DNA from 2 places in the Oceanobacillus timonensis genome. Region 2 is predicted to be linked to the other one. Evidence: riboswitches for the same ligand, from Rfam matches in the RefSeq annotation. Region 2 holds a riboswitch; the other holds the start of a gene.
What was found. A riboswitch is a leader RNA that binds a small molecule or an ion and turns the genes downstream of it on or off. The one in region 2 is predicted to bind S-adenosylmethionine.
Positions count from the first base shown of each region.

Region 1: it holds a riboswitch for S-adenosylmethionine, as region 2 does, so the genes downstream of both, B7E05_RS08885 (5-methyltetrahydropteroyltriglutamate--homocysteine S-methyltransferase) here and B7E05_RS16075 (methionine ABC transporter ATP-binding protein) in region 2, are expected to answer to the same signal.

Region 1 is NZ_LT800497.1:1,813,008-1,820,628, reverse strand. Features, by position in the region: gene B7E05_RS08895 (alpha/beta fold hydrolase) at 1-84, opposite strand, end outside; gene B7E05_RS08890 (GNAT family N-acetyltransferase) at 155-625, opposite strand; gene B7E05_RS08885 (5-methyltetrahydropteroyltriglutamate--homocysteine S-methyltransferase) at 866-1,981, opposite strand; SAM riboswitch class I at 2,085-2,187, opposite strand; gene B7E05_RS08880 (TcaA 3rd/4th domain-containing protein) at 2,452-3,777, opposite strand; gene B7E05_RS08875 (DUF6141 family protein) at 4,303-4,830, opposite strand; gene B7E05_RS08870 (hypothetical protein) at 4,854-5,243, opposite strand; gene B7E05_RS08865 (helix-turn-helix transcriptional regulator) at 5,281-5,481, opposite strand; gene B7E05_RS08860 (DUF2087 domain-containing protein) at 5,716-6,288, shown strand; gene ltrA (group II intron reverse transcriptase/maturase) at 6,384-7,621, opposite strand, start outside.
Region 2 is NZ_LT800497.1:3,292,401-3,300,021, reverse strand. Features, by position in the region: gene B7E05_RS16115 (acetyl-CoA C-acetyltransferase) at 1-851, shown strand, start outside; gene B7E05_RS16110 (acyl-CoA dehydrogenase family protein) at 876-2,660, shown strand; gene B7E05_RS16105 (ion transporter) at 2,712-3,512, opposite strand; gene B7E05_RS16100 (DinB family protein) at 3,699-4,175, shown strand; gene B7E05_RS16095 (arsenate reductase family protein) at 4,192-4,548, shown strand; gene gcvH (glycine cleavage system protein GcvH) at 4,616-4,996, shown strand; gene B7E05_RS16085 (toprim domain-containing protein) at 5,203-5,568, shown strand; gene B7E05_RS16080 (thioredoxin family protein) at 5,709-6,029, shown strand; SAM riboswitch class I at 6,142-6,240, shown strand; gene B7E05_RS16075 (methionine ABC transporter ATP-binding protein) at 6,373-7,395, shown strand; gene B7E05_RS16070 (methionine ABC transporter permease) at 7,388-7,621, shown strand, end outside.

The DNA.
Region 1 (7,621 bases), 1.5 Mb from region 2:
ATTTGATGCACAGCCAATTGCCTTTATGTAAATTGTCTCATCAATATAGGAATCTATTGAACTGATTTGCAGTTTGGGTGACATAATGTCCCTCCGATCGAATCTTGTCTTATTTTTCTCTGTTTTTTTAAAAACGTTTATCTATCATAAATATTTACCCTATCTTCTTGAATAGAACACGATCATTACCAACCCCATCATAATTTGCTTTCACAGCTATACCATCCACTGTTTTATCCCCTTGCTCAATCACAAAACCCATTTTTTGATGAAATGCAATCGATGTTTTATTTACTGGTGAAGTGATACAGCGGATAACTTTCCGGTCAGCCAATTTAACTTTGTTCAAAAAGTTATCGTAAAGTGTTTTTCCAATGTTTTTCTTTCGGTAATCCGGATGCACACCTACAAAATGAATATATGCTTCATCTAGCTGATCTTGTGATAAAAACCCAATTACAAAACCTGCAATCTTTCCTTCATCTTCCACGATAAAGCTGGTATTCTTAAAATGATTAAAAAATAATTTAGGCAGCATCCCTGCCATGTCACGTCTGCCCCACCATTCATTTATCTGTGGAATCAGGACATCATAATCAGAAATCTGTAAATTGCGAATCTCCATTTTTTACCCCCTTTCTAAACATCCTATCCATTAAAAATGGTTTTCCTATCAGTTATGTTAAAACAGGATAATCTTCTTATTGTTATTACTAATATATCAAAAAAATATCACGATTTCTTTCTTTGTTTGAAATTTTTTGGAATTTACGTTTATTTAAACATCTTTCTTTGAAATGGCCCTTTCATTTTAAAAAGGAGATTGGGAAAGATAGTCTCTCCAAATCTCCTTTGCTCATCACCCTTATTTCCAAACATCTTCCGCAATTCGAACAACATGCCGGATTTTTTCCCATTGCTGTGCTTCACTCAACAAATTTCCTTCCTCTGTGGAAGCAAATCCGCATTGAGGGCTGAGACAAAGCTGGTTCAATGGTACATAGTCCGCAGCTTCTGCAATCCTTGCCTTCACAGCTTCCGGATCTTCCAGTTCGCTGAATTTCGACGTAATCAGACCCAGCACAATATATAAGTCATCACGGTTCACATGACGAAGTGGTTCAAATCCGCCCGAACGGTCATCATCAAACTCCAGGAACAGACCATCAACTTGCAAGCTGCCAAAAATTGTTTCTGACACTGCTTCATAACCCCCGCTTGACATATAGGTAGATTGAAAATTCCCCCGGCAAATATGCATCGTTACCAGCATATCATCCGGTCTGTTTGCTATGGATTCATTGATTGCTCTTGCGCATAATTTTGCTGTTTTCTCCGGATCTCTCCCTTTTTCAATCAGAGAATTTCTGCCTTCCTCTGAGAAAAAAGTGGCCCAAGAAGTGTCGTCCAGCTGTAAGTAGCGGCAGCCTTCATCATATAATGCCTGAATCACCCCTTGATAAGCAGTGATCAAATCATCAATAATCGCTTCATCATTTTCATAGACTCCGTCTTCGAAATCCGCCCGGAAAAAGAGCATATTCGGACTTGGAATTGCAAATTTCGCCACTGCATCTCCAGCAATACCATGCAGGAATTTATAATGCTCGATCATATAATGATTACTGAAGCCAATTTGATCTGTTACTTTAATACCCCGTTTTTTCGTTTCAACTCCAGTGAACTGCAAACCTTGTTCTGCCGTATAACCTTCCACGCCATCTAAGCCTTCCAGAAAATCAAAATGCCACCAGGCACGGCGAAACTCGCCATCTGTCACTGATTGAAGCCCGGCTTCTTTCTGCTGTTCTACCAGTTTCGTAATTTCCTCATCCTCAATTTGACGCAATTGTTCTTGGCTAATCTCTCCCTTTGCCTTTTGCGTACGTGCATCTTTCAAGCGCTTTGGACGGAGAAAGCTTCCTACATGATCTGCTCTGAATGGAGCACGTGTATGTTTCGTTTCTGCTGCTGTTGTCATTAAAATACCCCTTCCTCATTCTCTTTCTCTACTGCATTCATTCAATAATCCAATTAAAAAACCCCTTCTGATAAAAGAAGAGGTTAAATATGATAAAAATCTCTTCTTATCTACAAGCAAAAATGCTCCTGGAATTAGCACAGTACAAATCAGCGTCTGCTGCTAAGGCTTCAACGGGCCAGTCCCTCCGCCTTTCTGGATAAGAATATATGGAATTATACGAATAATTATGATTTACTTTACATGGAAGCGATGCATTCGTCAAGGAGATTACTAAAATTTAGGCAATTTGCTGTAATATATTTTCAACAACATTTTGTAAAATTGAAATGGTAGATGTAGAATTCTTATTGCCTACGCTTTGAACAAAGATAAGATAGCACCATTATCCTACTATAATACATATTTCTTTTCTGATTTATCAATCAAAGAAGCACTCATTCCAATATGGAACAAGTGCTTCTAACCATTTAGAGTTCTGTTTCAACAACATCGTCTCCGGCCATCGTATCATCATTACCGGTTATACTATAATCCTCACCTTCCTCTGAAACAATCCATTTCTCTTCATCTTCCAAATATTCTAAAGTAAGGCTTTTATCAAGGTATTCTTCTTCTGGATCATCGTCACGATATTGATTATTTTCTGTATATTCTCGATGAATCTCTACCGGTAATGTTACATAATGGCGACCTCCAGAACCGAGTTCATATGAAGTCTGTCCAAAGTCAATTCTTGTCCCCAATATTTCTCCCTCATAAGACGTATCTATACTTGAATTGGTTGCACTCTTTAATGTATCATTGAGCGATTCTCGTAAATCATCCGATACATCATCTGTTAATTCATCAATATCTAAGTTAACCAGTGCAGCCATATGAGTTTCGTAATAGTTATTTATCTGTTCTGTAACTGCATCTCGGTTTTCTTCACTTGTTAGTACACCTGGCGTTATGTCATACTCTGTTTCTTCATCAACTGTAAATTCTTCACTTTGTGCTTCTCCCCACGGAAACTCTGCAACACCTTGCAGTGTATTTTCTTCACTGATAGGTCCGAAAGATACCGATGTTCCTTGCCCGTCGCCTGTTATATCTGTGGATGTTTCTTGTTCGTCGCTCGCTATTTCTGTTCCTGTTTCTTCACCATTAACGAGAAGTTTCGTATTATCTATTGAGGAGCTAATATTCACAATACTTTCTTCTAAATCTAAATCAACTGATTGGTTAAAGGAATTAGTATTCATTAAAGAAAAAGACCCTTCACTTTCTATTGTTGCGTAAGGGAATTCCCCTTCTGCTACAAACGAATAATCTCCAGGACCAAACAAGCCAATTGATTCATCCAGATTTTCTATTTCTATCGCATCCTCTTCATCAATTGTTATTGTAAGCTGCTCCGGATCAAGATCTGATGCTTCATTCGTTATCGCTACCTCGTAATTTCGTACTCTTAACTCTCCTTCATCATCAAAATAAAACAGGCCTTCTTCCCGAGGCACCATGTTACCTTCATCTAATGCAGTTACTTGCTGCTCAAGCAATTGCAGTTGTTCCTGATATTTTTCGCTGTCGTCATGAAAGAATTCGACAACTTGCTGAGCTTGCTGTTCTGTCCAATATGTACCCTCGTCCACTGTGACTAATTCTAGCAGGGCTTCTGGGTCTCTCTCATCTACTGTTTCCTTAAAGTTTTCTGAAGCATTTTCCGGACTGCTGGAGCATGCACTTAAAAAAAGTGCTGTTAAAGAAATAAAAATAAGTACGTAGGATTTGTTAAAAAAGAATTTCTGCATTTTCAGTCTCCTTTATATTTTTGTCTTTCATACTAAAGACTAATGAAGCCTTTATAAACTTTTTTTATATTAGATAATCTAGCATATTATTCTTTTGCTGTTAACAGTATTTTAGGAATTAATTAACTTTTTTCGAAAATTAATCATTTTAACATAATTTTAGAAAGCAAAATTTCAAATAATGCTATTCATTAGTATAAAGTAAACGAATCCCTCTACAGCTGCTTAAGATTCCACTATAGGATTATTATACGCCAACACCTCTCTATCATTCTGTAACAAAAAACCATTGTTCTATCTATTAATTAGATATACTAATGGTTTGAAATGATTTATTTTTTACTTTATTAAATAACAGGTCTACTTCGTTATCTTCAGAATAGTTACATTTACTTGCGTTCCAATCTCAAATTCTAGAACGTCGTATTCTATGTACTTTCTTATTGGGAAACTAATCCATTACTATTTACTGCTCTATCCTCTTTACTATGTATGTAGATGTTCCCTGCTAAAACTTTTCCAATATTATCTCTTCATCTGATTTGAAGACTGTCTATTAAACACGGATTGTATGGCAGCTTCTAATTCATCCGGTTGTTGAGTACCAATAACGACAGTTTCATACTTTAATTTTAATTTCATTCCTTTATTTCCGTAAATATTATAAGCTTTTTCACCCTTCGTATTTATATGCAATCCCCAGCCTCCAAAACGTTTTATGGAACTATAAGTGATAATGTCATAACTATAAATATCTTTAAAAAGAAATCGCTTATACGGAAACGGATAAAAGCGCACATAAATGCCATCATGACGTACTTCAACTACCAGCTTAATCCCTAATGTAAAGATTGGAATCGCCACTCCAAAAATAAACCAAGAAATAATCATAGATATATTTGAGGTTGGATTGTTTCCTACAGGTACATCAAAGATAATTTGTTGAATGAACGAATACCACATGATTCCGGCACACAATAAGATTGGCAGCCATATCCAAATTTGCCGTGGATGCTGGACTTCCCGATATACAAGGTTATATTCCTTCTTCATATTAGTATACTCCCTTAACCGTTCTAATAACGCTTCGATAGTACAACAAATGATGAAAAGACAGTTACGATAGCCAGGGCAGCTAATATACATACTGTCTGATATCCACTTAAATGAACCCATTCTAATTGAAAAAGGGGCATAAGAATAACCATATACCCTATAATAATAAAGTAACTAAACGTAATTCCCCGTTCCCGTATTTTCTTTGTTCGCTCATCATTTTCTTTAAACTGAGGATATAAATAAGCTAGACAAAAAGACATCACTGTTACGCTGAAATATATCAACTCATGTCCAGCAAAGAAACTTCCTGTTGATATACTAGCAAAACCTATTAATAGGGTATAAAAAAGAAAAATAAAGCCCCCAACCAAGAAAAAGATCCTTCCAGTTTTGCTGCTCATTTTCATAGAAAACACTCCTGTTTAAAAAATGAAATCCGCTACATTATTCTTCCTCTTCTAAAAGAAAAACATCTTCCACTATGGTATGAAAACAACGTGCAATTTGAATAGCAAGCGGCAATGAAGGGTTATAACGGCCCTTTTCAATTGAAATAATCGTCTGCCGCGATACGCCGAGCATTTTTGCCATTTTATCTTGAGAAATTCCATTTTCTTGTCTTAATTGCTTCATTCGATTCTGCATAGCAGTATACATTCCTCTCTACACTTTTAATGATATAGTAAAGGAAACTTGACTGTCAAGGAACGTTTACATTCAAATAATTCATTTTCATATTATTCATTCATTAGATACACACAGTAGAGTATACCAACTCTTAAGTAAAATCTCCCCATCAATTAATCATTCATTTTCAAAAAAAGATTTTCATATCCATCTAATTAGATTATAATCAAATCAGATGAGGAGGTAGAAATAATGCAATTAGATCGAATCGTTCATTTTCACAAAACCATTGGAGATAAAACTCGGATACGCATTATTAGCTTATTGAAATCAGGACCGCTTCATGGTCAAGCAATTGCAGGCAAGCTAGGATTAAAGCCACCAACCATTTCGCATCATTTAACAAAATTAAAAGAGATTGATGTGGTTTATCAACGACGCGATAAGAATACGATTTATTTTTATTTAAACAAAGACAAACTAGAACGTATGGCGATGGAGATTATTCGCATCGGGAGTGATGACATGTTCGGAAAGTTTGATATCACAAATGAAGAAAAAGCAATGGTTATTCGGAACTTCATCGATCATCAAGGAAGATTAAAGTCATTGCCCGCTCAAAGAAAGAAAAAGCTGATTCTCTTAGAATATATGCTGCGTGGTTTAGAAAACGGAAAAACATATCCAGAAAAAGAAATCAATGAACATATTCAGCAATATCATCCCGATTATGCAACGATTCGGCGTGAATTTGTGATGGCACATTTTATGTATCGCCAAGATAGCATGTATGAATTGAACCCGGTTGATATGTGGCCTGTTTAATCAGGCTATTTTTTTAAATAATCGAGTAGAGGGAAAAGCTAAGTAACTTCTCGCCCCTCTCACACCACCGTACGTACGGTTCCGTATACGGCGGTTCAATAGTTTGAGTGTACGAACTGGTATTGAAGAGCGATATCTTTATATCCTCTCGATGCCAGTTCTTTGTCTGTCAATGAACGGTGGAGTACATAGCTACCTGATATAATCCAGTAACCTTTTCTTGTATTCGACCATTCATAAGCTTTCCGTTTATCGATACCTAACTGAATTAGATTCTTTCGTTTCGTACGTGGATTTTTCCACTGTTTCCAGATATATTGTCTAATTCTTCGCTTCAACCACCCATTCAGATTCTTCATAAATCCTTTCATTTCTCCTATGCCATAGTAATTTATCCACCCTGTCATAAGTTGCTGGATTTCTTTTAAAATCCTATCGATACTTCGTCCACGATTACGTTTCGTGATTCGTCTGAGTTTCTGTTTAACGGTCTCTTTTGCTTTATAATGCGGACGAATCTGAACACCTTTCTTTGTGACGAGGAGACAGAAGCCTAGAAACTTTCGTTTCAGAGGGCTTCCAACCGCACTCTTCTCCCGATTCACGGTAAGACTTAAATCCATCTCGAGAAATTTCGTAATACTTTTCATTACGCGTTGACCTGCTCTTTTACTTTTTACATAAATGTTACAGTCGTCTGCGTAACGCACGAACCGGTGTCCTCGTTTCTCCAGTAAATGGTCTAACTCGTTTAAGTAAATATTACTGAGTAACGGAGACAGGTTCCCGCCTTGAGGCGTTCCTTCCTCTGATTTTTGAAAGATGCCGTCAATCATGATTCCACTTAATAAATATTGTCTTATCAAGCGTAGTACGCGTTTATCTGTGATCTGTTTTTCCACAAAATACATCAGTTTGTCATGATTGACCGTATCGAAATAGGCTTTCATATCCAAGTCCACCACATGTTTGTACCCTTGTTCGTAATGCGATTTTGCCCGTATGATGGCTTGATGTGCACTACGTTTTGGACGAAACCCAAAACTATTATCGGAGAACGTCGGTTCAAATATGGGTTGTAACACTTGGTTTATTGCTTGTTGAAGCATTCGGTCAATAACGGTAGGGATTCCAAGTTTTCTTATTCCGCCGTCTTGTTTTGGAATGTCAACCCGCATTACGGGTTGAGGTTTATACTTCCCAAGATACAACTGCGTTAATAGTTCTTCCCTGTGCTCCTTCAAGTATGGAAGCAGCTGGTCGTATGTCATACCATCCACTCCCGCTGCTCCCTTGTTTCTGACCACTTGAAGGTAAGCTTGATTTAGATTGT
Region 2 (7,621 bases):
CAGATACGATTATTGCTGGCGGTGCGGAATCGATGACAATGATTCCGATGGGCGGCCATGTGATTAAACCCAATCCAGACTTGGTTGAACATGCGCCGGAATACTATATGAACATGGGGCATACAGCCGAAGAAGTCGCCAATCGTTTTGACATTTCCAGAGCGGATCAGGATGCTTTTGCAGTACAAAGTCATGCACGTGCCGCCCAAGCCATAGAGAACGGATTTTTTACAGAGGAAATTGTTCCGGTAGAAGTGAAGGAGCGTTTTGTCGGGAAGAACAATAAGATAGAAGAAAAAGCTTTTACTTTTAAAATGGATGAGGGAGTGCGTGCAGACACGAATATAGAAACATTGCGCACATTGCGGCCGGCATTTCATGTAAAAGGAAGTGTGACGGCAGGAAATGCCTCGCAAATGAGTGATGGGGCAGCCTCTGTGTTAGTCATGGATAGAGAAAAGGCAGAAGCGGAAGGATTAACACCTCTCGTCAAATTCCGTTCCTTTGCCGTAGCTGGTGTAGCACCGGAAATAATGGGCGTAGGCCCGGTAGAAGCAATTCCGAAAGCGGTCAAAATGGCCGGACTGGAATTATCGGATATTGGTTTGTTCGAATTAAATGAAGCTTTTGCATCACAGGCTTTAAGCGTTATCCGCACGTTAGATCTGGATATGGATAAAGTAAATGTCAACGGCGGTGCGATTGCATTAGGGCATCCACTTGGCTGTACTGGAACGAAGTTGACGGTCAGTTTAATACATGAAATGAAGCGAAGAAAGGAACAATTTGGCATTGTTACGATGTGTATTGGCGGCGGTATGGGAGCTGCGGGTGTATTTGAACTTCTATAATCTAATTGAAGAGGGGTAATTAAGATGAGTGAAACAAAAGAGAAGTTATTCAAAGGCGGCGGATTTTTAGTCGAGGATATTACGGCAGAAGATATCATTACACCAGAAGATTTTACTGATGAGCATAAAATGATTGCGAAAACGACGGAAGATTTCGTATTGGGAGAAGTTGTTCCTAAAATTGATAATCTGGAAAATCAAGAATTTGAACATTCTGTTGAGCTGCTGAAAAAAGCCGGAGAATTAGGTCTGTTAGGTGCGGATGTACCGGAAGCATATGGTGGTTTGGCATTAGATAAGATTAGTTCTTCTTTAATTGCAGAAAAGTTTTCTCGTGCGGGCGGTTTCTCGATTACACATGGGGCGCATGTTGGGATTGGCTCACTGCCAATTGTTTTCTTCGGAAATGAAGCACAAAAAGAAAAATATCTTCCGAAGTTAGCAACGGGAGAGTTGATTGCTGCTTATGCACTGACCGAGCCAAGCTCGGGATCGGATGCACTTGGTGCAAAAGCCACTGCCAAACTAAACGACGCCGGCACCCATTATATTTTAAATGGCGAAAAGCAATGGATTACCAACTCTGCTTTTGCAGATGTCTTTATTGTTTACGCTAAAATTGATGGGGAGCATTTCAGTGCTTTTATAGTGGAAAGGGAATATCCTGGTGTATCAACGGGACCGGAAGAGAAGAAAATGGGAATTAAGAGTTCTTCCACTAGAACGCTTGTCTTAGAAGACGCAGAAGTCCCTGTGGAAAATCTGCTCGGTGAAAAAGGACGGGGACACATTATTGCTTTTAATATTTTAAATGTCGGGCGTTATAAACTTGCTGTCGGCGGCATCGGAGCATCCAAACGCAGTCTGGAATTAGCAGTGAAATATGCTAATGAACGTAAACAATTCCAAACACCGATTGCAAGCTTTTCACTCACACAAGAAAAATTAGCAACCATTGCTTCGAAACTGTATGCCAATGAAAGTGCTGTATATCGTATCGTAGGTTTATTTGAACAGCGGATGGGTGCTTTAACCGATGAACAATTGCAGGATGGACGGGAAGTGGCCAGAGCAATTGCGGAATACCAAATAGAATGTTCCATGTCGAAATTTAGTGTGTCTGAATTACTGGATTACGCAGTGGATGAAGCTGTTCAGCTCCATGGCGGATATGGTTTTATGCAGGAATATGAAGTAGAACGGATATACCGTGATTCCCGTATTAACCGTATTTTTGAAGGAACCAATGAAATTAACCGTCTGCTTGTACCGGGAACATTATTGAAAAAAGCAATGAAGGGTGAATTGCCATTATTGGAAAAGGCGCAGGGACTGCAAGAAGAGTTAATGATGATGATGCCAGAGGAAGCGGGTACAGAAGCATTGGATCAAGAAAAATATTTATTAAAGAATGCGAAAAAGTTGATTTTATTGGGAGCCGGCTTAGCAGCACAGAAATATGGCAAAAAATTAGATAATGAACAGGAAATTCTTGTGAAGTTAGCAGATATGACAGCGGAAGTATTTAATATGGAATCGGCCATTCTCCGTACGGAAAAAGCGATTTCTAAGGACGGATTGGAAAAGGCACAGCAAAAATTATTATATACAGAAGTCTACGTACAGGAAGCTTTTAACAGAATGGAAGCAGCTGCAAAGGAAATTCTGATTACGGTGGAAGAAGGAGACAGTCTGCGTGTGATGCTATCCTCCTTACGTAAGCTGACCAGACACACTCCGATTAATGTGGTTAAGAAGAAACGTGAAATTGCAGCAAAACTGATTGAAGAAGAAAAGTATATTGTCTGAATCCCTTGAAAAGAGGCTGAGCGTCCAGCCGTCCAGCCTCTTTTCAACGGTTTATTCCTTTCTAGTTTTTTCTTTTAATAATGCTTTGATTTCTTTCAGCTCTTGATCCATCGCTTCCAACTTTAAGTCTGTCGGTGTAGGTTGGTTTTCCCTATTTGCTTCTTCTACATTATTGACGATGACCCCGACAAATAAATTAATAATAACAAATGCACCGATAAGGATAAACGAAATAAAGTAGACCAAGGCGAAGCTGGTTTCCTCCAGAATAGGATACATAACGCCCGTCGCCCAAGAATCAAGCGTGAGAATCTGGAACAAAGTCAGTAAGGTTCGATGAAGTGATCCAAAATGTTCTGGAGCAATTGATTGAAACAACATGGTACCTACAACAGCATACATATAAAAGAAAATCGTCAGCAAAATCATGATATTTCCCATAGAAGGTATAGTTAACAATAGTGCATTCACCATTTTTCGCAACGATGGAATAATGGAAATAGCACGAAGTACCCGGAGTATTCTGAAAATACGCAGGACAATGACATAATTAGAACCGACAAATAGAATGCTGGCCGCTACAATCACAAAATCAAAGATATTCCACGGGTTTTTAAAAAATTGGACAAGCGAGGAGCTGCCAATCATTCGGATGATGATTTCAATGGTGAAAATGGAGAGCAATATAGTATCTATCCAATAAAGGTAATCACCATAAAGCTGATTCATCACTGGGTATGTTTCTAAACCAACAATGACCGCATTTAATACAATCAGGGCAATAATGATATTTGTAAATGTTTTATTCTCTGCGATGGCGGCGCATCTACTTTGGAACGTTTTAAATGTCATGCGTATGTATCCTTTCTCTCGGTTACGTTTTACAGCGAAATCCATTATACATTGTACCTAATAATGGATTGTCTTGTCATTTTAAACTATTCAATTTTTTAGCGGATATAATTCAATATATTGGATGAAAGATAAAGTTTCATGGTACGCTAAATAATAGGGAAACAAACTTTAGGAGGGACAAATATGTATCGAAATTTAAATGATTTTTTAACAGAATGGTCTGAGTCAGCTGACGGTACAAAAGCTGTATTAAACGCTTTGGAAGATGATAAATTGGATCAGTCCATTGTAGAAGGACATAATAGTCTCGGCTGGCTGGGCTGGCATTTGGTAAATACGCCTGTTTTCTTTATGAACTTGGTCGGGGTTGATTTGGAATCTCCTTATGATCCGGATGATGTTCCGACAAAAGCAAGTGATATTCAGAAAGCCTATGCCGATATTTCCAATCGTATTGTAGAGAAATCCAAAGAAGTGCTTTCGGACGATGCTTTAGTAAATGAATTTGTAGACTTTGGCGGATCCGCTCCAAAAGGAAGCGTTTTGCGTATGGCAATCAGCCATCAAATCCATCATCGCGGTCAAATGACAGTTCTGCTGAGACAAGCCGGATTAGAGGTTCCAGGTGTGATGGGACCGACCAAAGAGGATCAACAGTAGAAGCGGAGGAATAACCATGACTTTATCTTTTTATTGGTACCCGAAATGTGGTACTTGCCGAAATGCAAAAAAATGGTTGGACGAAAACCAAATCGATTATCAGGCCATTTCTATTGTAGATAATCCCCCAAGTGTGAATGAGCTATTGTCTTGGATGGAGACAAGTGATTTGCCGCCCAAGAAATTCTTTAATACAAGCGGGAAAAAATATCGTGAATTGCATTTAAAAGAAAGAATAAATGATTTATCTCCCCGGGAAATGGCGGAAATTTTAGCTTCTGACGGGATGCTGATTAAAAGACCGGTCTTAACCGATGGCAATCAAGTGACTGTCGGGTTTAACGAAGAGACATATGAATCTTTCTGGAAATAGTGCTAGAAATAGACCGGACTTCCATGTATAGTTGAAGAGAAAAGAAGAATGGTTGGAGGGATACGAAATGAGCTTGCCAAATGATTATTTGTATTCAAAAGAACATGAATGGGTGAAAAAAGAAGATGGTAAAGTCCGTATCGGGGTTACAGACTTTGCGCAAGACGAGCTTGGCGATATTGTCTTTGTAGAATTACCGGAAGTCGGTGATTCTTTAGAGTTGGATGAGCCATTCGGAAGTGTAGAATCTGTTAAAACGGTATCTGAACTGTATGCTCCAGTAAGCGGAAAAGTGGTAGAAGTGAATGAAGAACTGGAGGATAGTCCAGAACTTGTGAATGAATCACCGCATGAAAAAGCATGGATGGTTGTTGTTGAAGTTGAGAAGGAAGGCCAGCTAAACGAATTATTAGATGCAGATGCATACCGAGAATTTATAGAAGGATAATTTAATCATACTTGCACCTATTTTAGAAATACTGAAAATGACAGGGACCACGACACCTGCATTTTTCAAAAGGCTCTAAAAAACGGTGAAAAAAAGAGCTGACTTTTCCACATTTGTGTATAGTTAGCTCTTTTCTTTTCATATACTATAGAAACAGCATGTTGAGGAATGGTCAACCTATTAGCTACGATAAGGAGTGCAAAACGATGATGGAAGATGATTACAATAAAGTCATGATCGTTGAGGGGTTATCTGATAAAAAACATATTGAAAAAATTCTTGACGATAATACCATCACCATTGTTTGTACAAATGGAACCATTGGCGTAGAAAAATTGGAAGAACTGTTAGAATGTTATCATTTAGATGATACAGAAGTGTTTATCCTGGTGGATGAGGATGAATCCGGGATGAAGCTCCGAAAGCAATTAGCCGGTGAACTTCCACATGCCGAACATATTTATGTGAGCAGTGAATTCCGTGAAGTTGCCGCTACACCAAAGAAAAAATTGGCAAGTATTCTGGCAGGAAAGCGAATTGGAATAGATCTCAATTATCTTGCCAAATGGTAGTTCACGCGTTAAGATGAGAAAGAATTTATTCCTCAGGATAAAAAAATATAAAGAAGGTGGTTATCTTTTTTATGAAACAACAGCGGACCTGTTAGAAGCATATAGCATTTGCTGGAAACAAAAGATTGAGGAGAATAAACTTGAAACATTTTAATGAAGCAGAAATGAACCATCATCGGCTCATATTATATATTTATACACCATTTTGCGGGACATGCAGCGTTGCGCGTGCCATGCTGGAAAACGTAGAAAGATTGCATGAAGAAGATATTTTCACCGAGATGAATGCTTCAATGCATCCTGATTTTATGCAGAACCATAAAATTGAGAGTGTACCGTGTCTTGCTTTTGTGGAAGACGGAAAAATCGTGGAAAAAGTGTACACATTTCAATCAACAGCAAATATTTATCAATATCTGATGAAGTATAAACCGGAATTATTCCAGACGATAAATAATTGAACATGTATATGAAGCGAAGCAGGCTGAAATACCAAGTGATTAACTGCGGATTTGGTTGACAAAGGTGTAAATAGCGTGCTACGATAGCAACAATTCATAAATAAGTTGAAAACTCTTATCAAGAGCGGTGGAGGGACTGGCCCGTAGAAACCGCGGCAACCTTCAATCATTGGAAAGGTGCCAACTCCTGCAAGCATTTGAAAGATAAGAGAACAATGGACGATACAACAAATATTTGAGCGTCTTTCTGTTCTCTTACAGAAAGGCGTTTTTTGATGGTTGAATAAATAATAAACAAGAATACATGATAAACAGGATTGTTTACATATAGGAGTGAAATAAAGTGATATCCATTGAAGGGCTGAAGAAAGTATTCTCTTTAAATAATAAAGATGTTGTCGCCGTGGATAATTTAAATCTTCAAGTAGAAGATGGCGATATTTATGGCGTAGTTGGCTACAGTGGTGCAGGGAAGAGTACTTTTGTCCGTTTAATCAACAGACTGGAAGAGCCGTCAGCTGGTACAGTGAAAATCGGCGATCAGGTGATTACTTCTTTATCGAAATCGGATTTACGTATTGCCAGGCAGGATATTGGTATGGTGTTCCAGCATTTTAACCTGTTATGGTCCCGCACCGTTGCTGATAACATTGCGTTTCCGCTTGAAATTTCAGGAGTGGAGAAAAGGGAGCGGAAAAAACGTGTACTGGAATTAGTTGAACTAGTCGGTTTGTCAGGAAAAGAAGATGCTTATCCTGCACAGTTAAGCGGTGGTCAAAAACAAAGAGTTGGTATTGCCAGAGCGTTAGCAAACTCTCCTAAAGTTTTGCTCTGTGATGAGGCAACTTCTGCGCTGGATCCGGAGACAACCAATCAAATTCTGCGCTTATTGCAGGGCATTAATGAAAAATTAGGATTAACGATTATTTTAATCACTCATGAAATGCATGTAATCCGTAAAATATGTAATCGGGTTGCTGTGATGGAATATGGGAAAGTGGTAGAAGAAGGAAATGTTATCGATGTATTTACGAAGCCGCAGCAGCAAGTTACACAAAACTTTGTTGAACAGCTGACCGGTTCGAATGAAGAAGAGGATGACATGACGGAATTGACAGAAAAATTCCGGGAAGGTATGCTATTGCGCATTCAATTTTTAGGGGAAAGTGCGAACCAGACAATCATAAGCCAACTTGTGAAGCAGTTTGATATCCATGTGAACATCTTGCAAGGGAAAATCACGCAAACACAAGGCGGAAGCTATGGAACGTTAATTGTTCAGCTGCTGGGAAGTCAGCAGGACGAGGCAATGAAATATTTGAAAGAACAAGATGTTATAGAAGTGGAGGTAATTCAGCATGCTTGAGGAATTATTTCCGAACATAGTAGCGGAAGATTTAATAGAGGCATCACAGGAAACCGTATATATGACTGCTATTGCAATGGTTGGAACGACCGTGCTTGGTTTGATGTTAGGATTATTATTATTTTTAACATCAAAAGGGAATTTTTGGGCGAATAAACCGGTTAATGTCATCGTAGCTGCATTCGTTAATATTTTCCGGGCCATTCCTTTCATTATTTTAATTCTG